2 regions of the Paenarthrobacter sp. AMU7 genome follow, and region 1 is predicted to be linked to the other one. Evidence: predicted binding sites of a transcription regulator. Region 1 holds the regulator's gene; the other holds the start of a gene.
The links. The regulator HrcA, encoded in region 1, represses chaperone genes, less so after heat shock. The targets are predictions, from matches to a motif close to TTNGCACTCGNNNNNNNCGAGTGCNAA.

Region 1 (9,249 bases):
CCCTGTCCTCCGCGACGCCCTCGAAAAACTGATGCTTAACGACGCCGCACTGGTTTACGAACCCGAGACGTCCGCAGCGCTGGGCTTCGGTTTCCGCGTCGGGTTCCTCGGTTTGCTGCACCTGGAAATTACCCGTGAGCGCCTTGAACGTGAGTACAACCTGGACCTCATCTCCACGGCTCCCAACGTGGAATACGAGGTGACACTGGAGGACAAGAAGGTCATCCATGTCACCAACCCCAGCGAGTACCCCACGGGCAAGATCTCCGAGGTTCGCGAGCCTATGGTTTCCGCCACCATCCTGGCTCCGAACGAGTTTGTTGGTTCCATCATGGAACTCTGCCAAAGCCGCCGCGGCCAAATGCGCGGCATGGATTACCTGTCCGAGGACCGAGTGGAACTCCGCTACTGGATTCCGCTGGCCGAGATCGTGTTCGACTTCTTCGACCTCCTGAAGTCCAAAACCCGTGGTTACGCCTCGCTGGACTGGAAAGCCGACGGCGAGCAGGTTGCAGACCTCGTCAAGGTGGACATCCTGCTGCAGGGCGAACAAGTGGATGCCTTCAGTGCCATCACCCACCGCGACAAGGCCTACGCCTACGGTGTCATGATGACCGGCAAGCTCCGTGAGCTCATCCCGAGGCAGCAGTTCGAGGTGCCCATCCAGGCAGCCATCGGATCGCGAATCATCGCCCGTGAGAGCATCCGGGCCATCCGCAAGGACGTTCTTGCCAAGTGCTACGGCGGTGACATCACCCGTAAGCGCAAACTGCTGGAAAAGCAGAAGGAAGGCAAGAAGCGCATGAAGATGGTGGGTCGCGTGGAGGTTCCCCAGGAAGCATTCATCGCAGCACTGACCACCGACGAGTCCAAGGACAAGGCCAAGAAGTAGATGCCCAGCGTCCTACCTTTGGGCGATCCGGCGCCTGCGGACGGAGTACTTCCCCCGCAGGTGCTGGATGGCGTCGAGCACCGCAACTTCGGGCTCTACGTCCATATCCCGTTTTGCGCCGTTCGCTGCGGCTACTGTGACTTCAATACCTATACGGCCACCGAGCTTGGCGGCGGGGCCTCCCAGGATGCCTACGCCACAACCGCGGTGTCCGAACTCGACTTCGCGGCTCTGGCACTGGAGGCCTCAGGGGTGCCCCGGCGGCGCATGAGCACAGTCTTCTTTGGAGGCGGTACGCCCACGCTCCTCCCCGCGGAAGACCTTGCACGAATCCTGCGGGCCGCCGTCGACCATTGGGGGCTTGAGCCCGGTGCCGAGGTAACCACCGAAGCCAATCCGGATTCCGTAACCCCTGAGTCCCTGAAGGTGCTGGCCGATGCCGGATTCACCAGGGTTTCGTTTGGCATGCAGTCGGCTGTGCCGCACGTGTTGAAGGTCCTTGACCGGACCCATACCCCCAGTCGTGTGCCGCTCGTGGTCCAGTGGGCCCGTGAGGCCGGACTCGCGGTGAGCCTGGACCTTATTTACGGTACGCCGGGGGAGTCCATGGCGGACTGGCGGTTGTCCCTTGAAACAGCACTGTCCTACGAGCCTGACCACGTCAGCGCCTACGCATTGATCGTGGAGGACGGCACCAAGTTGGCGGCCCAGATCCGCCGCGGCGAAGTGCCCGGAATTGACGACGACGATCATGCAGCCAAATATGAGTTGGCTGATTCGTTGATCTCCGCAGCTGGTTTGAACTGGTACGAGGTCAGCAACTGGTCCCGGACACCCGATCAAGCGTGCCGGCACAATCTGGCCTACTGGCGCGGCGATGACTGGTGGGGCATCGGCCCCGGTGCGCACTCCCACGTAGGAGGTGTCCGGTGGTGGAACGTTAAGCACCCCACAGCGTACGCAGGACGGTTGGGTGCGGGAAGCTCACCGGCGGCAGGCCGGGAGACCCTCGACGCCGAAACCCGGGAAGTCGAACGCATCATGCTGGAAGCACGGCTCGGTACAGGGCTTGAAGTAGATGCCTTGGACGCGGTTGGCCGCCATGCAATGGCAGGGCTGATCGCCGACGAGCTGGTTGATCCCGTGCAAGCGTTCAAAGGCCGGTTGACCCTTACGCTGAAGGGCCGGCTGCTGGCTGACGCCGTAGTCCGGAGGATTCTCCCCGACTAACCCCCAGCCGCTTGAATGGCTGGCTGGGGGAGGGCTACTTGACCCAGCGCAGGTTGAGCTTGTAACGGTGCGGCTGGCCGTGGTTGACGCGGATTCCGGCTGAGACGGAGAAGCATGTCAGGGCTACCCAGATGCCAGTGGCGATCACAGCAAAGATGTTGCCTACTACCGGCAACAGCACCAGGATGTTGGCCAGAACCGCAGCGATGGTGGGAGGCAGCGTGAAGTTCAACGCCTCCTTGGATTCCTGTGCCGTGAACGGTCCGCGGTCACGGAAGATCAAGTAGATCAGGAGAGATGGCAGGCATCCGAGAATACCGCCAAAGTGTGCCAAGGTAGCCCACTGCCTGTCCTCGCTGGCGGTCAGTGGCAGCGCATTTGCAGGCGCGCCATGGTACTGGGGCTGGCCTGCGGCGCTGCCCGGTTCTTCAGGAGCGTTCTCTGCCACGGTGTGTTCCCTTTGCTGTAAAGATAGTGCGGTGTTGCTGTCCCAGAATACCGGCCCCGGCAGGCTTCCCGGGACAAACGCCACGATGACACGTCAGTTGCCGCTGCTTTGAGGCCAAAGGTCAGGGAACTGTGAGGAAATCGATGACTTCCTCCACGCGGCCCAGCAGCGAGGCCTCAAGGTCGGCGTAGCTGCGAACCGCACCAAGAAGACGTTGCCAGCCCAGTCCTACATCCTCAGCGGTCTCGTGAGGCCACCCGAAGGCGGTGAGAATCCCGGTCTTCCAGTCGGTTCCGCGGGGTACGGACGGCCAGGCCTCAATTCCCAGAACTTTGGGCCTGATGGCCTGCCAGACATCGATGTAGGGATGGCCGACAATCAGGACGTTTCCTGCGGCGCCGGGCACAGTCATGGCGTCAGCTGCGATGCGGGACTCTTTGGAGCCGGCCACGAGGTGGTCCACCAGGATGCCGAGGCGCCGGCCGGGCCCGGGGTTAAAGGCGGAGATTGCCGACTTGAGGTCATCGACTCCGTGCAGGGGCTCCACCACAATGCCCTCGACGCGAAGATCGTCGCCCCAGACTTTCTCGACGAGTTCGGCGTCGTGTTTTCCCTCCACCCAAATGCGGCTGGCTTTGGCCACCTGGGCGCGTTGTCCTTCAACCTTCACCGAACCCGACGCCGTGCGACCGGCCTGAACGGGCGGCGTCGATTGTCGGGGGGCCGGGGGCATCAAGCGGATGGGCTGCCCCTCGAGCAGGAAGCCAAATCCGAGCTGGAACGACTTCGTCTTCCCCCGCCTGTCCTCGAGGGACACGATGTGCATGCCGCCGGTCTTCTCCACCCGGGTGACTTCGCCCACCCAGCCTGATTGGACATCTTCGAGGACCATCCCGCGTTGTACAGCTACCTCCGGCAGTTGCCGTTTGGCGGGAGCTGACAGATCCTGCGGACCCCACGTGTCGAAAGCCAAGGAGTTCCTACCTTTTGTGCTGGGTTGAATTGTTCAGTGTTGGTTTGTGCTGGCTTGGGAAAGGAAAGTTCAATGCTAGCAACGGGTTGGCTCATACTAGACTGGTTAGCACTTGGGCATGTTGAGTGCTAAGTGGAACCGGTCTCAGAGACCACGGCAGTCGTCAGGAGGTGGAGCAATGAGTGAGCCACGCAAATTGGAAGTGCTGCGTGCCATCGTTGAAGATTACGTGCATTCACGGGAGCCTGTTGGATCGAAGGCCCTTGTTGAACGGCACCATCTTGGAGTTTCAAGCGCCACCATCCGTAACGACATGGCCGTTCTGGAAGAAGAAGGCCTCATTGCAGCGCCCCACACCAGTGCCGGTCGCATTCCCACCGACAAGGGCTACCGCCTTTTCGTCGATCGCATCTCCCAAGTCAAGCCCCTTTCGGCCGCCGAGCGGAGGGCCATCCACTCGCTGCTTGAAGGCCCTGATGATGTAGACGACATCCTGGAGCGCACCGTAAGGCTCCTGTCCCAACTGACCAACCAGGTCGCCGTCGTGCAGTATCCGCACTCCAACCGCGCCTTGGTACGGCATGTTGAGTTCGTCCTGTTGGCACCACAACAAGTGTTGGTGGTGCTGATTGCCGATACCGGCAGCGTCAGCCAGAAGGTCATCGACGCTGGTTCGGACGTGGGCGACGACGCTTTGATGCGATTGAGATCCCGCTTCCTGGGCAGCATCGCAGGGACGCAACTGGCCCTGTTGCCGCAGGTGCTTCCGTCGGTGATTGCCCTGTGTCCGCCGGAGCTTCGGGGGCTGGCCCAGACGTTGGCCAACGGACTGCAGGCCTTGAGCGACAACAGCCGCGAAGAACGCATCCTGATGGCCGGTACGGCCAACCTCGCCAGGTCCAACGTGGACTTCCCCTTGAGCATCGGTCCGGTGCTGGAAGCCCTTGAGGAACAAGTTGTCATGCTTCGGTTGTTGTCAGACATGGGGGATGACCCCAGGGGCGTCACCGTGAGTATCGGCCGGGAGAATCCCTACGACGGATTGGCTGAGGCTTCCGTTGTGGCCACCGGATACGGTTCCGGTGCCAAGGTGGGGATCCTGGGCCCAACCCGCATGGATTACCCCACTACCATGGCCGCAGTCCGGGCCGTGGCCCGTTACCTTTCACGCATTCTTGGCGGCTGAACGCCGTCCCGAAGAAACATCCGCAGTACAACAAGGAAGAGATACCGACTTTGAGCAGCCACTATGACGTTTTGGGAGTCTCGCCGGAAGCCACCGGGGAAGAGATCAAAAAGGCGTACCGCAAGTTGGCGCGGAAACTCCACCCGGACGTAAACCCAGGTGAGGATGTCGCGGAGCAGTTTAAGGCCGTGACCCATGCTTATGAGGTGCTGTCCGATCCCCAGAAGCGCCGCGTCTACGACGCCACCGGCAATGAGAATGGAACGGACAACGGGTTTGGCGGCGGATATTCCGGCCAGGGCTTCGCGTTCCAGGACATCTTCGATACGTTCTTTGGTGGCGGCGGTCACGGCGGGCCGGCCTCCCGTGTCCGACGCGGCCAGGACGCACTTATCAGTGTCCGCATTGACCTGAAGGACGCCGTTTTCGGCGTCAACAAGAAGCTCGAAGTGGACACGGCCGTGACCTGCCCCACCTGTGACGGCAGCTGCTGCCGACCGGGCACCCACCCGGAACGTTGTGACATCTGTGGCGGCAGCGGCCAGGTCCAGCGCGCTGTCCGGTCCATCCTTGGCCAGGTCATGACCGCTGCCCCCTGCGGTTCCTGCGAGGGCTTCGGAACGGTCATCAAAGACCCCTGCAATGAGTGCAACGGCCAAGGCCGCATCCGCAGTCGCCGTTCCCTGACCATCAAGGTTCCTGCCGGTGTTGCCACCGGTACGCGCATCCAGTTGTCCGGCCAAGGCGAAGCAGGACCCGCAGGCGGCCCGTCCGGCGACCTCTACGTGGAGATCCGCGTCAACAACGATTCCATGTTCATGCGCGAAGGCGACGACCTCCATGCCACCCTCAGCGTGCCCATGACGGCCGCAGCGCTGGGTACGGAGTTGCAGTTGGATACTTTCGACGGCGCACAGGACATTGATGTGAAGGCCGGAACCCAGTCAGGGGAGATCATCACCCTTCGGGGCCTGGGCGTCACGCACCTGCGTGGTTATGGCCGTGGCGACCTCAAGGTACACCTCCACGTTGAAACGCCGAGCAAGCTGGATCCTGCGCAGGAAGAATTGCTGCAGCAGCTCGCCAAGCTTCGCGGGGAGCAGTTCACTGAAGGAAAGCTTGTGGCCAGCGGCGGAATGTTCGCCAAGCTTCGGGACAAGCTCGGTAACCTGTAGCGGTGAGCAACCCCGTTTTCTTCACGTCGGCCGGCAGCCTCAGCGATGTCATAGCCGGCGGCACGTTCGTGCTGGAAGGTCCAGAGGCACGGCACGCGGTTACGGTCAAGCGACTTGGTGTGGGAGAGCCCGTTGACATAGCCGATGGTGCCGGCGCGCGGTTGACCGGCACGGTCGCCGCGGCCGGGCCCGCCGGCCTCGTCGTCACTGCCTCCGACATGGCCTTTGAAGAACAGCCGGACGTCCGGCTGGTACTGGTCCAGGCCCTGGCCAAGGGCGATCGCGACGAACTTGCCATCGAAACGGCCACGGAGCTCGGAATCGACGCTGTGCTCCCGTGGCAGTCAGAGCGTTCCATTGTTCGATGGAAAGGCGATCGCGCAGCAAAGGCCCATGCGAAGTGGGAATCAGTGGTTGCTGCCGCCGCCAAGCAGGCCCGGCGGGCATGGATCCCCGAGGTGCGGACCATGGTGGACACCGGGTCCCTGGCGAAAGCCGTTGCCCAGTCTGACCTTGCCATCATCCTGCATGAAGACGCCAAGAATCCTTTGCGGACCATTCTTGAAGAGCTGGCGGCAACCAAGGCCACCTCACCCCGCGAGGTGCTGTTGATAGTGGGGCCCGAGGGTGGGATCTCGCCCCGCGAAGTGACGCGGCTCAGTGATGCCGGCGCCGTGACGGCTCTCTTGGGGCATCATGTCTTGAGGTCGTCGACGGCGGGACCTGCCGCCGTCGTGCTTGCGAGCGACATCCTGGACCGCTGGTAGCGGTGCAGCCGGGCGGCTTTGGTCCGCTTCAGGCTCCGGGCAGCTGCCGACCGTGAACAGCTACCCGACCCTGAACAGCCGCGTGTCGGTGCTTGTCGCGATGGTGTCTCCGGCGCTGTCCACCTGGGAAACACGTACCTCATACTGGCCGGCCTTCAATGTCGCGCCAAAAGTGAACAACCCATACTGCCCGGGTTCGCCGGTGGCTTGCGTTTGGCCCGTGAGAAGGCTGGTCTTTTCGCCCTTGCCATTGTCCTGCAGTACCTGCCAGGCGATGGGCTTGGAGCTGTCAGTGCTCCGCCCGTTGAACTTGACCAGTCCTGTGGGCAGGGTGGTCTCTTCCTGCGGATCGATGATCCAGAGCGGGGCAACCAAGGAGGCGTCGCGGGTCATCGGCTCACCCAGCTGCACTTGCCCGAACGCCATGTAGTCCTTGTGGCCATCAACCAGGATGACCACTTGGATCTGCTGGCCTGAATTGATGAGCCCTGAAGACGAAGCTGCGGCCGTTGCCGTGTAGACGAGTTGCTGCACTGCACGCTGCGCCATGCCGGCGTCCAGGTTTGAGTTGAAAGCATCGCGGGAAATATCGACTGTAATGACGTTTTTGCCGGAAATGGACGTGGCCAGGTTGGCGGGTTCCTGCCAGGGAGTGAAGAAGTCATGATCCAACGGCTTTTCCGCCATCATGATTTTCAGGGCGGTGGTTACAGGATTTCCGTCGCCGGAGATGTCCCGGAACTCGCGGTAAAGGTAGACCTCTTCCTTGCTCCGCCCGATCCAGTAGACCGGGATCTTTGTGGAGGCCTGGGTGGTTTCCAGCGGGGCGTTGCTGGCCGGGGCTTCCTGGACGGTCAGCGGCGGCGGGGTGGAGGTGGCTTGGGTGCCGCCACCGTTGGCGATGCAACCGGTCAGCAGGAGGACAGCGAGCATCGCCGGCACGGCAACAGCGGACTTGGTCCGCTTATTCGCGCCATGATCGTTGCTGGCTGTTTTCTTGATGGGTTTCCTGTCCTGCCCTGCATGGTTTGGCAGCCATTTGTCGGCTGGGGTGCGGGGTCGTGTTTTCACCCGCAATGCCAGCTTGGCACATCGTCGACGGCGGTCGGCCGGGTTTCCGGGGGAGGGCGCCAACTGAAACATGATTGATACCGGCTTGATGCCGAGTTGAGACAAAATGTCCGCATCAGCCCCAGGGTGCCGAATGAGGCTGCCGGGGGAGGTTCATCGCGGGCGGGCTGGCGTAGGATTGGAGACATTCCGGCATCAACGCGGGCAACGAAAGTCCGCCGAGAATGTCGAATCGATGGCGTTATTACAGACCAACCGGAGGAGAAAAGGCCCGCGGGCCAGCACTATGAGTGAATCTTTGAACGGGCGGCTCAGGACCGGAAACGGCAACCAGCCGCCCAACGAGTTCCCGCACACATTACCGGGCACACGCACGGAAGTCGTCACCTTCGACAACTCCGACCAGATGGTTCACTCGCTGGGCAGCCATGACGAAGCCCTGAGGTACATCGAGGAACAATTCCAGGATGTCAGCTTCCATGTCCGCGGCAACGAGCTCTCCATGACCGGCCCCTCCACCGTCATTCCCCGCGTCATGCGCCTCCTGGAGGAAGTCCGTGGGCTTGTGGCGAAAGGGACCGTGGTGAGCCCGGACATCCTTCAGCAGCTGGTGTCCCTGTTGAGGGCCCAGTCGGTGCAGAACCCGGCTGATGTGCTGACCCACAACATCCTTTCCAGCCGCGGCAAGACCATCCGTCCAAAGACACTGAACCAGAAGAACTACGTGGATGCCATCGACGCAAACACGGTGATTTTTGGTATCGGTCCAGCTGGCACGGGCAAGACGTACCTGGCCATGGCCAAGGCCGTGCAGGCGTTGCAGATGAAGGAAGTCAGCAGGATAATCCTGACGCGGCCTGCGGTGGAGGCGGGGGAGCGGCTCGGTTTCCTGCCAGGTACATTGAGCGACAAGATCGATCCGTACCTGCGCCCGCTGTATGACGCCCTCCACGACATGATGGATCCGGAATCCATCCCACGGTTGATGGCTGCAGGCACCATTGAGGTGGCACCGTTGGCGTACATGCGCGGACGTACGCTCAATGACGCCTTCATCATTCTTGATGAAGCGCAGAACACCACACCGGAACAGATGAAGATGTTCCTGACCCGCCTCGGCTTCGGTTCAAAAATGGTAGTCACCGGCGACGTCACCCAGATCGACCTTCCGCTGGGCGCAACGTCAGGCCTTCGGATCGTCCGGGAGATCCTGACAGGCATAAACGACGTCAATTTCTCCATTCTTGAGGCGGCCGACGTAGTCCGGCATCGCCTGGTGGCCGACATCGTGTCCGCCTACAGCACCTGGGATGACGCGCACCGCAAAGACGCGTCAGGCACACATTACAAACGTGGAGAACGTCAATGAGCATTGAAGTCAACAACGAGTCCGGTGTGACGGTGGACGAAGCCCAGCTGGTGACGTTGTCCCGCTTCATCTTCGAACGGCTCTACATCCATCCGCAAGCGGAGCTTTCCATTCTCCTGGTGGATGAACCCGCCATGG
Region 2 (20,958 bases), 680 kb from region 1:
GGTCAGGAACTCCGACCCCGATGTGCTCTGGGTCGGTTTCGAGGAGCTCTGCGGTGGGCTCACCTCAACAGCGGACTTCCTGGTGTTGGCGGAGACCTATAAAACGTGGGTGATCGACGACGTTCCCTCCCCTGCAGGAAACGATTCGGCATCCGCACCCTCATGGCAGCGGTTCAGCAATGTGGTGGACGTGCTGCACGACCAGGACATCACGCTGTTCCTGATCGGCGAGGGACCGATGGAATGGGACATCGACGCATCCGGCAGTGATCTTTCGGTTTTGCCGGTGGATCTGGCGCGGATAGCGAGTCGTTTGTCCCTCTTGGGACGGTCAGAGCACCACGATGGCGTGGACAGTGCTGTCCACAGTGAAGAGGCCGCCGGAAGCTAAGCTTCCGACGGCCACAGCATGGTAAGGGTCCGGCCTTAGATGACACCGCCGGCTGCGGACGGTGCACTGGCATCGTCGCCGCCATCGCCGACCGTTTCGCGGGCGACGTAGTTCTCGATGTCGAAGAGGTTCTCAGCCCGTTCCGTGATGTTGAGCAGCGTGGTCATGGAAGCAACTTCCTCAACCTGCTCCTTCAGGAACCACAGCATGAACTGCTCGCCCAAAGCATCTCCCTCTGCACGGGCAACGCGGAACATCTCTTCGATGTTGCGTGTGACTTCCTTTTCCTGCTCCAACGCCAACGCGATGGGCTCCTTGGCGTTGGAAAAGTTGTTGCGAACAGGGGCGATGCCCGGGATCTCAACGTGCACATTGCGGTCCAGCATGTACTGGACCATCATCATGGCGTGGTTTCGCTCCTCGAGCGACTGACGGTAGAAGTGCCGGGCGAGCTGAGGCAAGTCTTCGCCATCAAAGTACACAGCCACTGCGATGTATTGCTGGGAGGCTGCAAACTCATTCGCAACCTGGGCGGACAACAGCTCATTGAAAGTCTTCTTAGCCATGGCTCGATCCTACAGGCGGACAATACCGGTTCCGGTGGTGAGATTCGCCACTGCTCAGGGCAGCAGCAGACTGATCCACACACCCGCAGCGGCCGCCACGACGCTGACTGCCATGGTCCCCAAGCCGTTGATGACCGCCAATGCTGTACGCCCGCTTTGAACGAGCCGGATGGTCTCAAGGCTGGCGGTGCTGAAGGTGGTGTAGCCGCCCAGGAAGCCCGTACCGAGGATGAGCAACAAGGACTCCGGTGCCTGGCCACGCATGACCAGGCCCGCCAGGAAACCCAGCAACAGGGAGCCCGAGACATTGATGATGACGGTCCCCCATGGTAAGGCAGTCTTCAGGCGTGCACGGACGAACCCGTCCACCACAAACCGCACTGCCGCACCCAGCCCACCGGCCAGTGCAAGAAGGATGACTGTCACGAGCGTCGTCCGGCTGCCCGCCGGTGATGCCAGGCGCCCAGCCAAATTCCAGCGGTGGCAGCGGCGGCCCCGCCCATTAAGCTCGCAGCGAGGTACCCCGCAGCGGCTGGAGCAGCTCCAGCTGTGAACAGGTGCACCGCGTCCAGGGCCAGCGTGCTGTAGGTGGTGTAGGCGCCCAGGAAACCCGTGCCCAAGGCGAGCCGCAGGACCCGGCGATTGCCGACGTCGGGCCCCCGGCGTGAAAGTCCCTCCAACAGCGCGCCCAACACCAGAGCACCCGAAAGGTTGATGACCAAGGTGGGAAGCGGCCACGCGCCGGGCGCTGGGATGACCAGCCCCAAACCGTACCGTGAGAGTGCTCCGAACACCCCGCCGGCTGCCACGATCGCGATGAAACCCCAATGGAGGTGGACGGGGTTATTGGCCTCAGTCGTCGTCATCGTCAGTGGGGACCCTGGGATTGACGGGGACAACGAGCACCGGCCGGGCCTGGCGGTGGAACAGGTGCCGCGCCACCGAGCCTGCCGTCAGTTCTTTCAATGCAGCAGCCAGTTTGTGCTCCCGGGTACCCACCACGATCATGGAGGCTCCAATGTCCTCAGCCTCACGGGCCAAAGCGCGGGCGGGTTCCCCGGCCAGATGGACCAGCGACCATTCAACGCCGTTGCCGTCCAAGTGGTCATGAAGGGTTTGCACCAGTGATTCGGGGATCCTGTGAAGATCCGCATCAATGCCGTCCGGATCGATCGGCGCTGCCGGCCCTCCGGTGCTGCCGTCCACCGGGTACACCGTGACGTCTGCATAGGCGCACACCAGCGGCAGCCGGGCACTGGCCGCCACAGTCGCTGCTTGTTGGAGGACCACTGGATGCTGCCCCGGCATGACGCCTACCAGGATGGGGCCGGCCGCACTGGTGGAAGCCTCGGAACGCGGGGCGGGAGTCTCTGTCACAAGGAAAGTCTACGGCGCGGTACTGGAGCCCGCGGTTGTTCTCAGGACAGTCGCCGGCCCGACCACAGGCCGTAGAGCAACGGGACCACTGAGCTGATCATCAGCACATTGCCCAGTCCGGGATCGTCCGTCCGCAGAACGGCTCCGGCGATCAGGAGAGCGCCGAAGATCAGCGCCGCCACTGCACGCCGCGCCGTCAGGATGAGACTCGCCATCTGCCGCTCCAGGCGCCGGTTGCCCACTTGGAGGGATCCTTCTTCCAGTCTCGAGACCAGCCCGTCCAGCCTCTTGGGCAGGCGAAGGGCGATGGCGGCGGCTTCGAGAGTTTGGGACGCGACATCGTTGATCAGGTTGCCGCGCTCGTCCCGCAGAAGTTGGGCCGCATATGGTTCCACCGAGTCCCACAGGTTGAAGCGGGCATCCAGAGAGCTGCACACACCCGACGTCAGGGACATGGCCCTGATAATGAGCAGGAAATTCTCGGGTAATTGGAAGGGCAGTGAGCGGATCACGCTGCCGAATTCAGTGCCGAATTCACGGAACTCCCGTGGGTCAACATCGCGAAGCTCGGCGAAGCCCATGCCACCGAAACGCGCAAAGAGCTGCGTCATCGCCCGCTCAAGCTCTGCGGTATCGGCTGACTGCATCAGCACCCCTACATCGCTGATGGCGGTGACCAGTCCTTTGCCGTCACGAGAGGCAGCGGCGATCAGGAGCTTCCGTAGGCCGCTTCGCGTCTCCACGGGAACCTCGCCCATCATTCCGAAGTCTATGAAGGTCAGTTTCCACGGATGTTCACTGGAAGGATCATTGGCCGGAGTAACGAAGATATTGCCGGGATGGGGATCGGCGTGGAAGAAACCCTTGGTGAACAACTGGTCAAACATCACCGAGGCGAAGACCGGTGCCACTTCGGTGGGGTCTATGCCGGCCAGGCGAAGCGAGTCCGCGTCCGTAATCTTGATGGCCGTAACGTCTTCGAGGGTGAGCACGCGGCGGGTGGTCCGCTCCCACACCACGGCCGGAACGGTCACCCGGGCGTCATCGGCGAAGTCAGCAGCAAACCGCTCTGAATTGGCCGCTTCATTCAAGTAGTCGATTTCCTCGAGGCTGGTCTGCGCGAATTCCTTGATCAGCGCAAGAACGTCTGCACGGTTCGAAACGAGGCGGATGCGGCTGAGCCAGCCTCCCACTTTCCGCAAGGCAGCGAGGTCGACGTCTACTATTTCGGCGATGCCAGGCCGCTGCACCTTGAACACGACACTGCTGAGACCGGTGTCCTCGGCGTTACCGGAGAGCAGTTTCGCCCGGTGTGCTTGTCCCAGTGAAGCTGCCGCGATGGGAGTCTCCTCGACCGAAGCAAACACTGCCTCCAGGGGAGCCCCAAGTTCGGCCTCAGCCAAGGCCCGGATGGCGTGAAAAGGGACAGGCGGAACTTCGTCCTGCAGCCCCTCCAGCTCCGAGGTTATTTCCGGCGGCAGCACATCGAGCCGGGACGACATGAACTGGCCCACCTTGATCATCAGCCCGCCGAGCTCCACCGCGAGGCCATGAAAACGCCGGGCGAAGCGCCGCATTCTGTTGGCGAGGTTCCGTTCAGTCAGCCTGCGCAGGCCCACTCTGGGCAGGAACAGCTCGAACCACCAGGTCACCGCCAAATGCCATGCGGCGAATCGCAGGATTCGACGATAACGGGCACGGGGGTTCCCAGCTCCCCTCAGGGAATCAGCCCGTTCGCGCCGAATCGACGTCACCCCTTCAGTCCTGGGCGAGGATCGAGTACAGGCGGCGGCGTGCCTCCTCAAGCACCGTTACAGCCTCCTGCACTTGCTTGGGTGTCCCGGTACGGCCGACCTGCGCCGCAGCCTGCGCCAGGTCCACACCGGCCTTGGGCAGTGCAGCGAAACCCGGGCTCGATGACGTTCCCAGGGAATCCCATGGCGCTGACGTTTCGGAACCAGCCACGTCCTCCCGGCCCGCTTCGGTCAGGGAGTAGATTTTGCGCCCGTTGGACTCCTCGGCACTGACGAAACCTTCGTCCGCCAACAGCTGCAGGGTGGGATAGACGGAGCCGGCACTCGGCTTCCAACTACCGCCGCTGCGCTCTTCGATTTCATGAATGATCTGGTAGCCGTGCATGGGACGCTCAGCAAGCAGGGCAAGGATCGCCGATCGCAGCTCGCCCCGGCCCGCACGGGTTCCGGAGCGCTTTTCGAACCGGGAACGGAACTCCTCAACGGCTTGCCACATGCCGTCCAGGTTGTTGCCCATGAATCCGTTTGCAGGGAATGAATTGTGCATCAAGCTCACCTCAATCAGTCGCGAACGATACTAAACGATAGTTAACGATATACCTTCACGCGGCTTGGGAACAACGGAGGGATGGCCGGTTCATGCTGGCGGGTATGGCTGCGCTGACAAACGACGGAAAGGAGATGAGGTGTTTGGCCATCGAGTTCCTTCGTCGCAGGATGGGCTATGCCCACCATCCTCGTCGATGACTCCACTCCGCGGAAAGACCCTTTAGCGCAGGGCCGGACAGCACTTCTGGGTGATGCCGTCCGGCCCCAGCCGCGGAACCTTGGGGCAGCCCCGGCGAACGAGGGGGATCATTGGCCGTTGCGTGGGATCCGCTGGGTTCAGTAAAGATGAGTCGGGGTTCAGGCACACGAGTAGTTGGTACTCGTCTTTACTTGTGCTTGAAAGATCCACTACTTGCCGGGCACGATAGCTGGCGGGCTTTCTGCTGTGTGGAGCTAAGGAGATTCGAACTCCTGACCTCTTCGATGCGAACGAAGCGCTCTACCAACTGAGCTATAGCCCCTGGACCAGACCGTAACCGTCCGGCCAGTGTCCCTAGGCTACAAACTTTCGCGGCGCTTTTCCAACCACGACACGAACGTCTCCACGCCATCCTTTTGCCCGGGGATCAGGTTGTTGCCGGATCGCAGGAATGCACCCATCGCCCCAGGCAACGGCACCTCCACAATCGTTCCCCGCGCGCCGGTAACCGCCTTCCATGACTCCGCCATCTGCCGCATGGTGAGCACTTCCGGACCACCCACCGTACGCAGGCGGTGACGTTCAGGAGAGGCGCTCTCCATGGCAGCGTCCAGCAGTGCCCGTGCAACGTCAACTGGCGAGATGGTCTGGAATCTTGTGCGCTTGAAGACAGGAATGAGGCGCACTTTGGCCCCGGCAGCGAAGATCATTGCCACCAATCCGTGAAACTGTGTTGCGCGAACCACCACGGTCTCAAGCGGAGAAGCAGAGTACTTCCGCTCTTTCCCAACCTTAGAGACGTAATACGAATAACTGCTGAGGTCGCAGTTAATGATGGACAACGCCACCGCCCGGCCGACCCCGGCACGGTGAGCCGAGGCAAGAAGGCGGGCACCGCCGTCGGCGAATTCTCGTTGGGCTTTGCCGAACTGAGCTTCAAGGCAGTCAATCACGACGTCGACGCCCTCCAGTGCGCCCGCCAGCCCTTCTCCTGTGGTGACGTCGCCCGCAACGTAGGTGGCGCCGTCGTGACGCTTCTCCGAGCCGGGAGGCGGCACGTGGCGTGACAAAGAGGTCACCTCATGACCCGCATCCAGAGCAAGCCGGACAACCTCGCGACCCACCTGGCCGGTACCGCCTGCTACGCAGATACTGGCCATGCGTGGCTAGGCGCGGCGGCGCTGCAGGACGTCGTCCAGGTTACTGAGCGCGCTCTGCCCCTTGGCGGAGACGGCAGCAGATGCCTCGGCCTGCTCAGCACCTTGCTTCAGGACGGGCTTGCCCACGGGTTTGGGAGCCTCAGGGAGGTCCAGCGGCTCGGGGGCCGGCCTTGAAGCCTTGGCGGCTTCAACATACGTGGGCTTGGGAACTGCAACAGGCTCCCAGCTGGCACCTTTGGAATCGGTTGCTTGCGCTGATGTGTCTCCTGCGGCAACGGCAACCGCCAAAGCAGCCTGGCGAAGCTCAACAGCGGACAAGCGCGCAGCTTCACGGCTGGTGGCTTCGGCGTCGAAAACCGTGGTTTCCTTCGCTTCCACTGCTGGTTCCTTGGGCAAGTAGCGTGCGGGCGTCGGGATGGGCGCTGCCTGCGCCGCACGGCGTGCCCGGCGTTCGCGAAGATCCCTGAGAGCGAGCTTCCGCAAGGTGACGACGGCGAGCACCGCACCGATGAAGGACACCAGCGGCAACCAGAATGACCCGACGCCAAAGGTGAGGAGGATGCCCGAAACGGCCGCCGTCACCAGCAAGGCAAGGCCTGCCAAGGCCAAAGTGAGCCGGGCATAGCGGATGGTGAATGGAGTGGTGGGCGCTTTCCGCACGGACGACTCAGCCGCGCGGGATTCCTGGGGCGACGCCGGTGCTTTGCTGTGCATGGTCTCCATCGGTTTCTCCTGCTGAGGTGCCAAAATCAGTACCACCCCTGCCTGCGGTTCGTCTGGTTCGTCGTCGATTGCCCCTGCTGGAACAGCGGCCGTTTGGACTTGTTGGCGCCTGTTCCGGAGAACGTAGGGCGCCACCCAGACCATCCACAGCGCAACAGTGACCACGAGTATCACTGAGCTGCTGAGAGGGAAGTCCACATTCAAAACCGTAGAAGCAAATCACCGGGCGCGGCGGCATTGCGGCCGGTGTGTCGTCGTCGAGTCCTCAAATGACTGGATATACGGACAAAATGGCCTATGACCTGCCCATTTATCCTCTGAGCCACCGACGCAGCAGACCCTCAGGAACCTCGTCCGATGTCAGGGCAAAGGACCGGTGGTCAGCCCATTCGCCGTTGATGTGCAGGTACCGTTCCCGATACCCCTCATCCCGGAATCCAAGCTTCTCCACCACCCTCAGGCTGGGGGCGTTTTCGGGCCTGATGTTGATCTCCATGCGGTGAAGGCCCAACACCTTGAAGCAGTGGTCCGTTGCCATGGCCACCGCCGTCGGAGCAATACCGTGCCCGGCCCGCTCCTTATCCACCCAGTACCCCAACGTGGCCATCATGGCCGATCCCCAAATGATGGAGGAAACGGTCAACTGCCCGACGATGAGAGGCTCACGGAATCCAGGGGTCCGCTCGACAATGAGGAAAGGCAATGCCGTGGACTGTCGGGCTTGGTTGTTCAGCGAGGCCACCATCTGCCGATAACTGGGCAGGCGCCCACCCGGTGCCGGGTTGGACGCCTCCCAGGGAGCAAGCCATTCGCTGTTCCGCGAACGGACTTCAGACCACTCCCGCTTGTCGCGGTATCGGATGGGGCGAAGAAGCAGGTCTCCGCTTTCCAGCGTCACCGGCCAGATCGCAGAACCGTACATCCTGAGGTTACTTGGGAAGCGAAGCAGTGAAGGTCGGCAGCCACTCACGCAGTTCAGGACCGAGGTCCTCGCGTTCGCAGGCCAACTCGATGCAGGCCTTGAGGTAGCTGAGTTTGTCACCGGTGTCGTAGCGACGGCCCCGGAAAACAACGCCGTACACGCCGTAGCCTTCACCTTCGCCGGCTGCCAGCACCTCGAGGGCGTCGGTCAGCTGGATCTCGCCACCACGGCCCGGCTCGGTCTTTTCGAGAACATCGAACACTGCCGGATGCAGCACGTAGCGCCCGATCACGGCAAGGTTGGACGGCGCTTCTTCCGGAGAAGGCTTTTCCACCAGCTGCTTAATGCGGACGTAGCCGTCTTCACCGATCTCCTCGACGTCGGCGCAACCATAGGCACTGATCTTGGAGGGCTCCACCTCGATCAGGGCAACCACGGAACCGCCGGTCTTTTGCTGGACGGCGATCATGTCGCTCAGGAGGTTATCCCGGGCATCGATCAGGTCATCGCCGAGGAGTACGGCAAAAGGCTCGTGCCCGACGTGCTGCTTCGCACGAAGGACAGCGTGGCCCAGGCCGTTGGGGTCGCCTTGGCGAACGTAGTGGATGTCACCGAGGTTGGTGGCGGATTGGATGGCCTCAAGCTTGGCGGTATCGCCCTTTTCGGCCAGCGTCGCTTCCAGCGCCGGCACACGGTCGAAATGATCCTCCAGGGCGCGCTTGCTGCGCCCAGTGATCATCAGGACGTCGTGCAGGCCAACCTTGACCGCTTCTTCGACGACGTACTGGATGGCTGGCTTGTCAACCACGGGCAGCATTTCCTTCGGCATCGCCTTTGTTGCAGGCAGGAAACGGGTACCAAGACCCGCTGCGGGGATGACGGCCTTACGGACAGCATTGTTATCGAGAGTCACCGGACTAATGTAACGGAAGGAATACATCATCGGCTAAACCCTCGCCGCGCCGGGACAACATTTCTGTGGACTGAACCGCAGCTTTTGTCGCCGGACCGGCATCAGACGAACCTCACGATCGGACATCCATGGCATCGAAGGAAGACATCCGCAGCAGCCGCCGGCTCCAAAGGCGCGCCCTCTCCCCCGAACAGATCGCTGCTGCCGGTGCGTCGATCGCGCAGCATGGAACGGAATGGGCGGCTGCAGCTTCCTCCGGCACGGCGGCCACTTTTGCCGTCTATGTAGGTGTCGCGTTTGAGCCACCCACCATGCCACTCATCCATTCCCTGCACGAGGCCGGACACAGGATCCTCCTTCCCGTGTGCGAGCCCGGCCGGCAGCTGAGCTGGGTCTATTGGACCCCGTCGACAGTTTTCGTCCGTTCCTCCTACGCCCCTATCGACGAACCTGAGGGCGAACGCATGGAAAGCCAGGTGGTGGCCGGCGCGGCGGGGATCTTCATGCCAGCCACGGCAGTGGACAGGGATGGCAACCGGATCGGCCAGGGCGGCGGTTACTACGACCGGCTCCTCCATGGGCTCGACGATTCCGGCCAGCGGCCGCCCACCATTGCGGTGGTGTACGACGCCGACCTGTTGCCTTCAGGTTCAATTCCCGCCGAAGCATTCGACCGCCCCGTGCGGGAAGTGCTGACTCCCTCCGGGGTGGTCCATCTCGACGAGAGAGCCCCGTGAGGTCCCGCACATCCACTGGCGCATGCACTGTAGACCGATGATAGAATTGGCACTCAGGCCCTGCGACTGCTAATGCGAAGCGAAATCTCCGCCGTTGCTGCACAGGACCTGACCTTTGTCCTGAAGGAGGAACTCAGTGCCCACATACGCATACGCCTGCAAAGACTGTGACCATGCCTTTGACATCGTCCAGTCCTTCTCTGACAGCTCCCTGACGGAGTGCCCCGAGTGCAAGGGCGCCCTTCGCAAGAAGTTCAACAGCGTCGGTGTCGTCTTCAAGGGCTCTGGTTTCTACCGGACTGATTCCCGTGATGCCAAGGGCAGCACTGTTTCAGCCGCACCCGCCGCCGCGCCGTCCGCTCCCGCAGCCGCCCCGGCACCGGCAGCTGCAGCAAGCTAACTTCCCCACTTTTCCACATAGCGCTTCAGGCCGCTGTTATCCGGCCTGTCCGGCTGGCTAACGTGGCGGCATGCCACAACAGTCTCGAAGCGCCCTCCTTGCCCGCGCCCGGCGTTCAGCGTCGCCTGCCGGCCCTTGGCCCCCGGACCCGTTTGGTGCGGGAGGGCAGTCGTCCCGGCCCCGCAAAAATGCCACAAGCTTTCACCGGCAGCTGAATTATTCAGCCCGCCAAGGCAGAAGGCAAAGGATCGGCTCCTGGATCGCCCGCAACCGCCGTCTCACTGTTGCCCTCCTGCTGTGCCTGGCCGCCGGCATCGCCGTCCAACAGCTGACTCCGGCTTCGGAGCTGCGAATCAGTGTCATGGTGGCCGCCCGTGACCTCCCCACGGGAACCACTCTCACAGAAGCCGATTTCACCCGGGTGGGAGTGCCCCAGGACCTCGCCGTCACCGGAGCCCTCTCAGATGGCGGGGACCTCACAGGCAGACAGTTGGCCGCTCCCTTGAGCCGGGGGCAGATCCCCACTGAGTCCAGCCTCCTGGGTCCCGGGCTTCTCACTGGATCACCCGTGGGCACCGCAGCCGTTCCCCTGCGGATGGCCGACCCGTCGTCCATCCAGCTCCTCTCCCCCGGCCAGTTGGTCACGGTGGTCCTCACGGCAGCCGGATCCTATGACGAATCCAGGGAAACACAAGTACTCGCCGGTCCCGTCCCCGTGCTCTGGACCTCAGCCCACGGGGGCAAGGCAGGCGAATGGCTGGGCACCAGCGACACCGAAGGCTTGGTGGTGGTTGCTGCGGATCCACAGCAAGCAGAAAAGCTTGCCGGCGCATCAACGCACGGCAAGCTTTTCTTTGTTTTGGTCAACCCGTGATGGGTGGTTCAGATGGCGGTGGACGGTTAGCCCCAGTGCGGCGGCTTTTGTTCCTTAAGCCACTGCTCATGGTCGTAACCGGACTCATCGCCCCAGCGCCGGGGATCGTCTTCCGCTGCTTTGGTGGGCAGAATGCCACTCACGCCTGGTTTGGCTGCGGCGGCCGTGGCGTCCGCAGTTTCTTCAGTGGTGTCGGCGCCTGGCGCGGAGGATTCGGTCTCGGATCCGCCTTCAGGACCAGTTGCTTCTTCCATCAGTGGTACTTCTTTCCCGTTCTCTGCTTCGCTGTCTGCATCATCGGCAGCGTCGTCAATCTGGTCTGGTGCCTGCCGTGCCGGACTTGGAGCGAACGTTTGCTGCCCCTTGTCCACACTCAATTGTTCAACGTCCATGTCCAGGAAGCCATGCTCAGGCGACGTCGACCGCGGAATGTGATTCTCCAGCCCAAGGTAGGAGCCGATGCGATCCGCGCAGGACGAAGGATCAGTGAAGACCTCAATGGTCCACAGGGACATGTAGCGCCATCCCATGCGCTCCAGCAGCTGCGGACGCAGCCGGCTGCGTTCCCGGACGCTCATCCGCCGGTAGCGTTCAGTGCCATCGGATTCGATCGCGACAGGTGTGGGGATTTCTGCTCCCTCCCGGCCGATCGTGTGGACGGGATCCGCCGCAGCTGCGATATCCAGAACGCCGTCGTAGAGATGCCAGACCCGGGCTCCACGGGCCCGCAGGCGTTCTCCAAGGTCAGCAACCAAGGGATCCTCACCGAGCGCCTGCTCACTGGCAACAGCACGGGACGCGGGTGTACCGAGGTTGCTGTTTCCCGAGAGTTCCCGGTCCAGCAGCTCGTAGAAGTCCACTGCACCATGAGCCAGCCGATCGAGGTCAAGGTCCTCGGGACGGAAGCAGCTCAGGACGTGCATGGAACGCCGTGCTCGGGTCATGGCCAAAGCGAAACGGTTCCGGCCACCCTCAGCGGACAGCGGACCGAACGAATGGAGTGCCCGGCCATGTGGTGTGCGGCCGTAGCCAAGCGAGAAGATCACGTGGTCCCGTACCAGGCCTTGGGCCCGCTCCAGATCCACCACACGGAAGGACTCGGGACCGGCGCCAAAGAACGTGGACAGCAGGGGGTGGTTGGGCAGTTGAAGCCTGATGGCCTCGCCGATGCGGGCAGCATGGCGCAAGCTGGCAGTTACCACCGCCAGGGACGTGCGGGGACGCAGCCTTGCGTGTTCGAACACAAGGTCCACCACGCGATTGACCTCGGCAGTGACGGACTCGACGCCCTCATGGTCAGCACCCGGAAGCCCGGTGCCATCGGGGATGTACTCCACCAGGATGGAACGGTCCAGTCCCGTGACAGAGTTGCCGTCGGGCAGGCGGCGCAGGCCACCGTCGTAGTAATTCTTGCTCAGCTGAAGGATCAAGTCCTCGTCTACGGCGCGGTAGACCCAGTTCAGTTGCCAGGTCGGAAGGACCCTGGCCAGCGCCTTGAAGGCGCTGTCAACATTCTCGTGGCTGGCAACACCGGCTACAGGCGGTTCCACAGCAACGCTGAAGGTCCGTGCATGCGCAATCTTCGCATCACCGAAGGCCACCACCTGCTTCGCCCGGGCGATGGCAGGAAGTACGGCCTGCAGCGAGGTGGACTCGGCGTCGATGACCACCACGGCGTCAAACTTTTGCTCGGCCGGGAGGACACCAGTCAAGAGGTAGGGGCTGACAGACCAAACGGGCACCAGGAGTGGCACAAGCTCAGGCGCCTGGGCGCTCAGCGCCGGCAAAGTAACCCGGCCATCCTTCAGCAAGGCCCGCAGCAGTTCCGCCTGCCGGGGGTGCTCAAGCAGGCCTTGGCGCCATTTCTGTGCCAACTGCCACCGGAGACGGGCAGCACCACTGGCGATGTGGGCCTGGTCAGCAAGCCGGTATTCGGCTTCCAGGCGGCGCAGCGAATCGCCATCGGACATCGCCAGGTAGTCGTCGCCGCTGATCATGGCTTCCAAAGCGGATTGCCACCAGGCCAGATCCAATTCGGCGGCCACGGAGCCGGCAGGAACCTCGCGGGCAGCCAGGTCGGACAGCAACTCACCAAGGCCGTGCTCGCGCATTTCCTCGATCAGGAGGGTGCGTTCGGGAAGTGTCTCCAGTGTTGCCGTGTCAGCAACAAGCCGTTCCAGCCGCTCCATCAGTTCCAAGTACGGTGTCCCGTGCAGGGAACCACCAGCGCTGGTGTGCTTGAGGGCAGCACCGAGGCGGTGCAGCTCACCATCCAACTCCCGGTACAACGCACCAAGATCGGCGAGCCCGGAAGGCACTGCCGGGTGGCGCTGGGTGGTGGCGTATCCGGCCCACAGAGCCCGCTGCTCCTGAACCAAGACGAGGGAGCTGTGGAGGTCGGCGATGTGGACTCCGGGCCGCACATATTCCTTGGCTACACGGCGCAGGCGGGAACGCTGCATGGAAGGCATCTCCAAGTTGCGCTCACGGCGCCAGGCGGAACTGGCAGTCGCGGAAATGAGGTCGTGCACGGGCCTGTCAAAGATGTCCGGGGTGAACTTATCCAGGCTCTCCCGGACGGCGATGAGCAGTTCGAGCTGCGCACCCCACTCGGTGAAGGTGTCCCCCAGCCGGATTTCAGCGTGATCGGACACCTGCTTCATCCGGTCCCGCAGGACGGGAAGCTTCTCCTCGGCCAGACGGGCGAGGTGTTGGGCTTCCTCGGTCTCCTTGCGCGTCACCAGTCGCGCTCCATACCAAGGGCTGGAAGTGGACGCCCTGCTGAAGCTGCCAAGCTCCGCAGCCCGGCGCAGACGGCCGGCCAGTTCTTCACGGTCCTTGATGTTGTCCAGGACGCTGCGCTTCAGTCGGACCGTAGTGGAAGGCGCGGGGTGGATGGACGTAAGCTCTGCCAGCGACTGCATGGCCTGGTACGGCGAGCAACCCCACCGCTCACGGACGTTGTGCAGCGAGGCTACATGGTCCATTAAGGCGTGGCGGTGTCCGGTGAGCGTCTGGTGCAAGTTGCCCAGTTGAGGCTCAAGCGCTTTTTCGTTGCGCATGATGGCGCGGACCAGCTGGCCTTTGAGCTGCTGCGGCGTGGTCCCGTTACCCGGGCGGAACAGCATGGAGTCGAGGCCGAGCGATTCCAAGTGGGCGGAAAGTCCCGCCAGGCTGGACTGCCTGTCCCCAACCACCAGTACGGATTTGCCTTCGCTGACCAGCGCACCGATCGCGTTGATGGCCGTTTGCGTCTGTCCGCTTCCCGGCGGGGTGCTCACTACCAGGGAATCTCCGGCCCGGACGGCATCCACCACGTACTGCTGGTCCGTGTCGGCGTCCAGCAGGAGGAGCTCATCTGCCGGATCTCGCAGGTCAAGGCTCGGGAACCGGCCCGCCTTAATGGGCTCAGGCTCAATGTCACCACCGTTTGCCGCAACAGCAAGCGCTGCCACGGTGGGGTTGTTCATGTTGATCCAGGGATCATCAAGGTTTCCCGAGAGGTCAGCCAGGGTGGTGACCAGCAAGTTGAAATCCACCTCGGCGCCGTGAATCGGCTGGACGAGTGTGGCCAGGCGGTCAAGTACCGGCTGGGGATCGAACCGGGCCGTGTTGTAGGCCATGCGCGCCACGGCGTTGACGTCAAAGACTATGCCGTGGACTGACTTGAGGTGGCGCACCAGGGCAGGGTTCATGCGTGCCTGCTCGGTGAGCTGGAGTTCAAAGTCGTCTTCACCCGGCCTGATGGTCAGGATGATGGAAGCGAGCATCACAGGGGCCGACACACGCTGCGGTTTTCCGCCCACGGCAGAGGTCCACACCACGGTGCCCGCAGACAAATATCCGGCTTCAATGCCGCGATCATTGCTCAGCTCAAAGATCTTGGACCTGATGTTGCGGGCGGCACGGGCCGCCACCAAGTATTGCTGCCGGTCCCGGATCAACGTGGACAGACGGGTTCTGCGACCTGCCAGCAACTGCGCCAACCCCGAGGGGTGTGCGTTGCTCAAATCGATGGCGCCTTCGGGCGTCTTGACGAAACGCAGCATCGTGTCCGCCCCGGTGACGGGTTTAAGACCAGACAGCCATTTGCGGAGCTCTTCGGAGCCCTCTTCCTGGCCTTGACCTAATGACACAACTTCTGCCTTCTTTTCTGTACTAGCTTTAGACGCCTTGGACCATACCGGCATACCTTCGAGGGTAGCGGGAATACCTTGGCAGTCCGCTCCGCAACGCTGTTCCGACGCGAAATTCGCCGTCATTTCACAGGTGCCTGCCGATTTCAAAGGCCGCGGCACCCGGTGGGTTCAAGCACAGTGGCCGGCCTCCCAGAGGAAGCCGGCCACTCAGAATGCTATTCCCACTCGATGGTTCCCGGTGGCTTGCTGGTGACATCCAGCACCACGCGGTTCACGCCGTCGACCTCATTGGTGATGCGGTTGGAGATCCGGGCAAGGAGGTCGTAAGGCAGTCGCGACCAGTCCGCCGTCATGGCGTCTTCGGAGGACACCGGACGCAGCACGATCGGGTGGCCGTAGGTACGGCCATCACCCTGGACACCAACGCTTCGGACATCGGCCAGGAGGACTACCGGCATCTGCCAGACGTCGTTGTCCAAGCCGGCAGCCGTGAGCTCCGCACGGGCAATGGCATCCGCCTTGCGCAGCAGGTCCAGTCGTTCCTTGGTCACTTCGCCCACGATGCGGATTCCCAAACCGGGGCCAGGGAACGGCTGGCGGCCGACGATTTCCTGCGGCAGCCCAAGCTGGGCGCCGACTGCGCGTACTTCGTCCTTGAACAGTGCCCGCAGCGGCTCAACCAGCTCGAACTGCAGGTCCTCGGGAAGCCCGCCCACGTTGTGGTGGCTCTTGATGTTGGCAGCACCTTCGCCGCCACCGGATTCGACGACGTCCGGGTACAGAGTTCCCTGAACCAGGAACTTGATCTTCTCGCCTTCGGCAGCAGCCTGGGCGATGATGGCCCGCTCCGCTTCCTCGAAGGCACGAATGAATTCGCGGCCAATGATCTTGCGCTTGGTTTCGGGATCGCTGACCCCGGCCAATGCTGACTGGAAGCGTTCCTGCTCATTGGCTACGTAGAGGTTGACGCCCGTGGCTGCCACGAAGTCGCGCTCAACCTGTTCGGCTTCGCCTTCACGCAGGAGTCCGTGGTCGACGAAGACACAGGTCAATTGGTCGCCAACGGCGCGCTGGACCAAAGCCGCAGCAACAGCGGAATCAACGCCGCCGGAGAGGCCACAGATAACCTTGGAGTCCCCGATCTGCTGACGGATCCGGTCCACCTGCTCTTCGAGGATATTGCCCGTAGTCCAGTTGGGGCTCAGGCCCGCACCCTTGAACAGGAAGTTCTCCAGGACGTGCTGGCCGTGAACTGAATGCTTGACTTCGGGGTGCCACTGGACACCGTAGAGGCGCTTCTCGTCGTTGGCGAAGGCAGCCACCGGCGCACCAGCCGTGGAGGCGAGGACTTCGAAGCCCTCAGGGGCCTCGTGAACGGAGTCACCGTGGCTCATCCAGGTGTTCTGCGAGGAGGGGACGCCGTCCAGGATGGACCGGGCATCGCCTACGACAAGGGCTTCAGTAGCGCCGTACTCGCGGAGACCCGTCTGGGCCACCTTACCGCCCAACGCGTTGGCCATCGCCTGGAAGCCGTAGCAAATGCCAAATACAGGCACCCCGGCTTCGAAGAGATCAGCGCCGACGCTCGGGGCTCCCTCTGCGTACACGCTGGAGGGTCCTCCGGAGAGGATGATGGCTGCCGGGTTCTTGGCCAGAAGCTGCTCGGTGGTGAAGGTGTGCGGAACAATTTCCGAATACACATTCGCTTCGCGGACGCGGCGGGCAATCAGCTGCGCGTACTGGGCACCGTAGTCAACAACCAGCACCGGCTTCTGGGAAGTTTGGGGTGCGGTGGGAGTAGTCACCAGACAAGACTACTTTGCCGGGCCGCCCCGGTGCACGTTGACGAGGGCGGCCAGAGGCCAAAAAGGCCGCGTCGTTAGGCATCTCACAGTGCGTCAGGTCGCGTAGCCCGCAGCGGGACACTGTGGGCGGTCCTAGTAGCGCTTGGACGCCTGCGGGTTGGCTGCCAGTTCCGCTTCAACCTGCGCGTGGAATTTCTTCTCCACGATGAAGGACAGCAACGGAATGACCCCACCCAGGGCCAGGAGGACCATCTTGGAGAACGGCCAGCGCATGAGGGACCACAAGCGGAAGTTGGAGACCAGGTACACCACGTACATCCAACCGTGCACGATCAGTACCGACGTGGAGATGTTGAACCCGCCGATCACGCCTTTGGGCTCGGACTCAGCGAAACCAAATCCGAAGGGCTGGCCGGTGACGGCGTTCGTGCCGCCGGCGAAGAGCGAGACTCCAAACCCATAGCGGGCGATCAGTTCCGCACACAGCAGGAGCAGCATGGCGCCGGTCAGGTACGCCATGACTTTGTAGAACTTCAACGCCGAACGGATCTGGGCTTCCGTTCCGCCGAACCGGCGCTTCTTGGGCTTGGATCCGGATTGCTCTGGCTGGATGGCCGGTTTTGGCTCAATCATTGCTGCACCTTTTGTTCTGGCTCTGGGTTTGTAGTTTCGTGGGCATCCACGGGATTGGCAGGCTCCGCCTCGTGGTCATCCCCGTATTCGTCGTCCTCGTCCTCTTCGAGGTCGCGCCGGTAGTCGTCCTTGACCAGACGCCACCAGATGAAGATCGAGAACCCGGCGAAGACCACCCATTCCACTGCGTAGAAGAGGTTCAGCCAGTTGATCTGCTCTGCAGGCGGCTGGGGCGGGATGTTGAGGGCCTTGACGTCATCGCCAAGGGGAATGGCCACGCCGTCGGAAACCTCCGACGTCGCGGCGACAAAACCCGGGTAGCTGGACACTTCCCACAGGTTGATGAGCTCCGCGGCAGACACAGCGGACGCACGGCCTGGACCGGCGTCGACGTTTGGAACGGGCGCTTCAGAAGGAATAAGGCGACCAGTCAAGGTGATGGTGCCCGACGGCGGCGGGCCGGCCTGGTCGGCATCTGCCACCCAGCCGCGTGCCACGGGGATCCACGTCTGGGGCGAGGCAGCAACACCGTTCAGCGTCGGAGCGTCGTTGACAGCGAAAGCCGAGACTATCCAGAAGCCTTTTTGATTGTTGTACAGGCGACCCTCTACAAGAACCTGCTTGCCGGGATCATAGGCCCCGGTGGCGGTGACCATCTGGTCAGAGACCGAACCCGGGAAGAACTGGCCGGGTTTGAGGACGTCCACCAGCGGTTTGACTTCTTCGATGCTGGACGGCGCCGGGGGCTCGTGCTGGGCGGACCGGCTGAGCTGCCACTGGCTGAGCAGCACAAACACCCCGGATAACAGAAGCGCAAAGACCAGTCCTGCGATCCAGCGGGGTTTCAACGCGGTTTTCAACACCCCTTAACCGTACTTCGTCCGGCTGTAGAACAACGAAACGGCTGAGGCCTGCCCCGCCCTCTAGTGATCGAAGAACACCAAGCTGGAGTTGATGAGTTCAGAGATGACCTCGGGATCGTGGGCCCGCCGGAGGGACTCACGGAAAGACTCCTTGGACAATGAACGGGCCAGGGTAGCCAAAACCTCAAGGTGGTCGGAGAAGGAACTGGCAGGAGTGGCGATGAGGAGGATCAACGTCGCCGGGCCGTCGGTTGCCCCGAAGTCCAGGGCGTGGCCGAACTTGGTCACACCCACCGCGATGGAAATCCTGTCCACGTATTCACTGCGCGCATGCGGGAGGCCGATGCCGCCCGGAAGTCCCGTAGCCAACTGGTGCTCACGGGAGTGCACCTGCTCCAGGAATCCTTCAAGGTTGCTGATCCTGCCGGCAGCGTGGAGCTTATGGGCCAGTTGGGCAGCGGCGTCGATCTTGTCCTCGGCGACGAGTTCAAGGATGACGGTGTCCGGGGTGGTCAGTTCCGCGTCATACCGGTCAAGTGGTTCAGCCAAGTCGTGTTCCCTCCAGTGTGGCCTTCCGGCCGCATTTTCCTGAGCCGGTCAGCGAAGGGGAACGATGTCATCCACTCCCATGCGCGCGGCATCTGCCGATTCATCGTCAGGCTGCTGCTGACTGAGCCGTTCAGCTTCCACGCGTGCCAGGTAGTGCTTGATCTCGCTTTCGCGCTGAGTCTCGCTCCAGCCAAGGATTTCTCCCATCAGCTTAGCCACTACGGGGAGGGCTGCCACACCCCGGTCCCACGATTCGATCGAGATCCGGGTCCGACGCGTCAAAACGTCGTGGACATGGCGGGCTCCCTCGTGGGTTGTCGCGTAGACGACTTCCGCGGCGAGGTAGTCATCGGCTCCGGGCAGTGGTTGCCCCAGTTCCGGTCGCTTGGAGATCAGTTCCAGCACTTCGGGGGTCATGGACCCGTAGCGGTTCAGCAGGTGCTCAACCCGGGCGACGTGGACCCCGGCTTCTTCAGCAGAACGCCCGCGGCGGTTCCAGGCAGCCTTGAAACCTTCGGCTCCCAGGAGCGGAATGGTCTCGGTGCAGCTGGAGGGAACACGCTCGTCCATGGCCCTGGTGGCCTCATCCACGGCGTCCTTGGCCATGACCCGGTAAGTGGTGTATTTCCCCCCGGCCACCACCACAAGCCCGGGAACGGGATGTGCCACCACGTGCTCGCGGGAGAGCTTGGCCGTGGAGTCGTTCTCACCGGCCAGCAAGGGCCGGAGGCCGGCATAGACGCCTTCCACATCCTCACGGGTCAGGGGACGCTTGAGGACCTTGTTTACGTGCTCCAGGACGTAATCGATGTCCTTGCTGGAAGCGGCCGGATGCGCCTTGTCCAGCGTCCAGTCGGTGTCTGTGGTGCCGATGATCCAGTGGCGGCCCCAAGGGATCACAAAAAGCACCGATTTTTCCGTGCGGAGGATCAGGCCCACTGTCGATTGGAAGCGGTCACGCGGCACCACCAAGTGAATGCCTTTGGAGGCGCGGACCTTGAGTTGGCCGCGATCCGTCACCATGGCCTGCGTTTCGTCCGTCCAGACTCCCGTTGCATTGACCACTTGCTTGGCCCGGACTTCGAAAACGCTGCCGTCTTCCTGGTTCTCAAGCTTTGCCCCCACCACGCGTTCACCCTCGCGAAGGAAGTCCACCACCCGAAGCCGGTTGGCGGCATGGGCGCCGTAATGGGCCGCGGTCCTGACCACGTTGACCACCAGACGGGCATCATCCACTTGTGCGTCGTAGTAGCGGATGGACCCCACGAACGCGTCATCCTTCAGGCTGGGAGCCGCGCGCAGGGTTCCGCGCTTGAAAAGGTGCTTGTGCATGGGAACGCCGCGGCTGTGCCCGGAGGTCAGGCCCAACGTGTCGTAAAGCATGATTCCGGCACCAACGTAGGGACGTTCCCAGAACCTGCGCGTCAGTGGATACAGGAAGGGCACAGGGCGGACCAGGTGGGGAGCGATCTGCTGGATCAGCAGTCCCCGTTCCTGCAGAGCCTCCTGGACGAGGCCGAAATCAAGCATTTCCAGGTATCGAAGACCTCCGTGGATGAGCTTGGAGGACCTGGATGAGGTGCCGGACGCCCAGTCCCGGGCCTCCACAATGGCTACGGTAAGGCCGCGGGTCACGGCATCAAGGGCAGCTCCGGCCCCCACCACGCCGCCACCAACAATCAGGATGTCGAGCTCTTTGCCAGGTTCGGCAGTGGCTTTCAGGACTTCGATCGATGCGGCACGGGCTTCCGGGCTCAAGGCTCCCGGAGAACCGGCATGTGGACCGCCTGCGACATTGCTCATCGGACCCCTCCTCAAACGCAACAGCTGGTAGTCCCCTACCCTACTTGCTGCCCGCCGCATTGGGCAGGGCAATGGCAGGCAGCCATGACGCGGGAATTGCCCCAAACGAAGAAAGCCCCTGTTGCGCCGACAGGAATCGGCGGCTAACAGGGGCTTTCAGGGCAGTTGTCAGTTGCCTGCGTAAGGCGACACAACGACGTCGACCCGCTGGAACTCCTTGAGGTCCGAGTAGCCGGTGGTTGCCATGGACCGGCGCAGGGCACCGATGAGGTTGGAGGTGCCATCGGTGTGGTGGCCGGGTCCGAAGAGGACTTCCTCCAGTGGACCGACAGTTCCCACGTTGACGCGGTCGCCACGGGGTGATTCCAGGTGGTGTGCTTCCGGACCCCAGTGCCAGCCACGGCCGGGTGCCTCTTCCGCGCGGGCCAGGGCACTACCGAGCATGACGGCGTCGGCGCCCATGGCGATGGCCTTGACGATGTCGCCCGAGCTGCCCATGCCGCCGTCGGCAATGACGTGGACGTACCGGCCGCCCGACTCGTCCATGTAGTCGCGGCGCGCCGCGGCGACGTCGGAAATCGCCGAGGCCATGGGCGAATGG

Region 2: ABQM86_RS14695 (FmdB family zinc ribbon protein) is a predicted target of HrcA. The motif match lies at 9,338-9,364, and genes of this name have one in related genera.

The regions. Positions count from the first base shown of each region.
Region 1 is NZ_CP165735.1:2,512,645-2,521,893, reverse strand. Features, by position in the region: gene lepA (translation elongation factor 4) at 1-892, shown strand, start outside; gene hemW (radical SAM family heme chaperone HemW) at 893-2,122, shown strand; gene ABQM86_RS11510 (DUF4870 domain-containing protein) at 2,157-2,570, opposite strand; gene ABQM86_RS11505 (DUF3097 domain-containing protein) at 2,692-3,543, opposite strand; gene hrcA (heat-inducible transcriptional repressor HrcA) at 3,722-4,729, shown strand; gene dnaJ (molecular chaperone DnaJ) at 4,780-5,904, shown strand; gene ABQM86_RS11490 (16S rRNA (uracil(1498)-N(3))-methyltransferase) at 5,907-6,671, shown strand; gene ABQM86_RS11485 (GerMN domain-containing protein) at 6,732-7,604, opposite strand; gene ABQM86_RS11480 (PhoH family protein) at 8,029-9,111, shown strand; gene ybeY (rRNA maturation RNase YbeY) at 9,108-9,249, shown strand, end outside.
Region 2 is NZ_CP165735.1:3,182,939-3,203,896, forward strand. Features, by position in the region: gene zapE (cell division protein ZapE) at 1-391, shown strand, start outside; gene ABQM86_RS14630 (ferritin) at 427-957, opposite strand; gene crcB (fluoride efflux transporter CrcB) at 1,012-1,383, opposite strand; gene ABQM86_RS14640 (CrcB family protein) at 1,380-1,823, opposite strand; gene ABQM86_RS14645 (universal stress protein) at 1,810-2,334, opposite strand; gene ABQM86_RS14650 (ABC1 kinase family protein) at 2,376-4,088, opposite strand; gene ABQM86_RS14655 (PadR family transcriptional regulator) at 4,093-4,635, opposite strand; gene ABQM86_RS14660 (hypothetical protein) at 4,813-4,980, shown strand; tRNA gene ABQM86_RS14665 (tRNA-Ala) at 5,086-5,158, opposite strand; gene ABQM86_RS14670 (SDR family oxidoreductase) at 5,196-5,996, opposite strand; gene ABQM86_RS14675 (hypothetical protein) at 6,003-6,884, opposite strand; gene ABQM86_RS14680 (GNAT family N-acetyltransferase) at 7,030-7,641, opposite strand; gene galU (UTP--glucose-1-phosphate uridylyltransferase GalU) at 7,649-8,584, opposite strand; gene ABQM86_RS14690 (5-formyltetrahydrofolate cyclo-ligase) at 8,683-9,291, shown strand; gene ABQM86_RS14695 (FmdB family zinc ribbon protein) at 9,428-9,691, shown strand; gene ABQM86_RS14700 (Flp pilus assembly protein CpaB) at 9,762-10,565, shown strand; gene ABQM86_RS14705 (AAA family ATPase) at 10,592-14,755, opposite strand; gene guaA (glutamine-hydrolyzing GMP synthase) at 14,920-16,509, opposite strand; gene ABQM86_RS14715 (DUF3817 domain-containing protein) at 16,642-17,142, opposite strand; gene ABQM86_RS14720 (SURF1 family protein) at 17,139-18,005, opposite strand; gene ABQM86_RS14725 (PTS sugar transporter subunit IIA) at 18,066-18,554, opposite strand; gene ABQM86_RS14730 (glycerol-3-phosphate dehydrogenase/oxidase) at 18,603-20,357, opposite strand; gene ABQM86_RS14735 (GuaB3 family IMP dehydrogenase-related protein) at 20,526-20,958, opposite strand, start outside.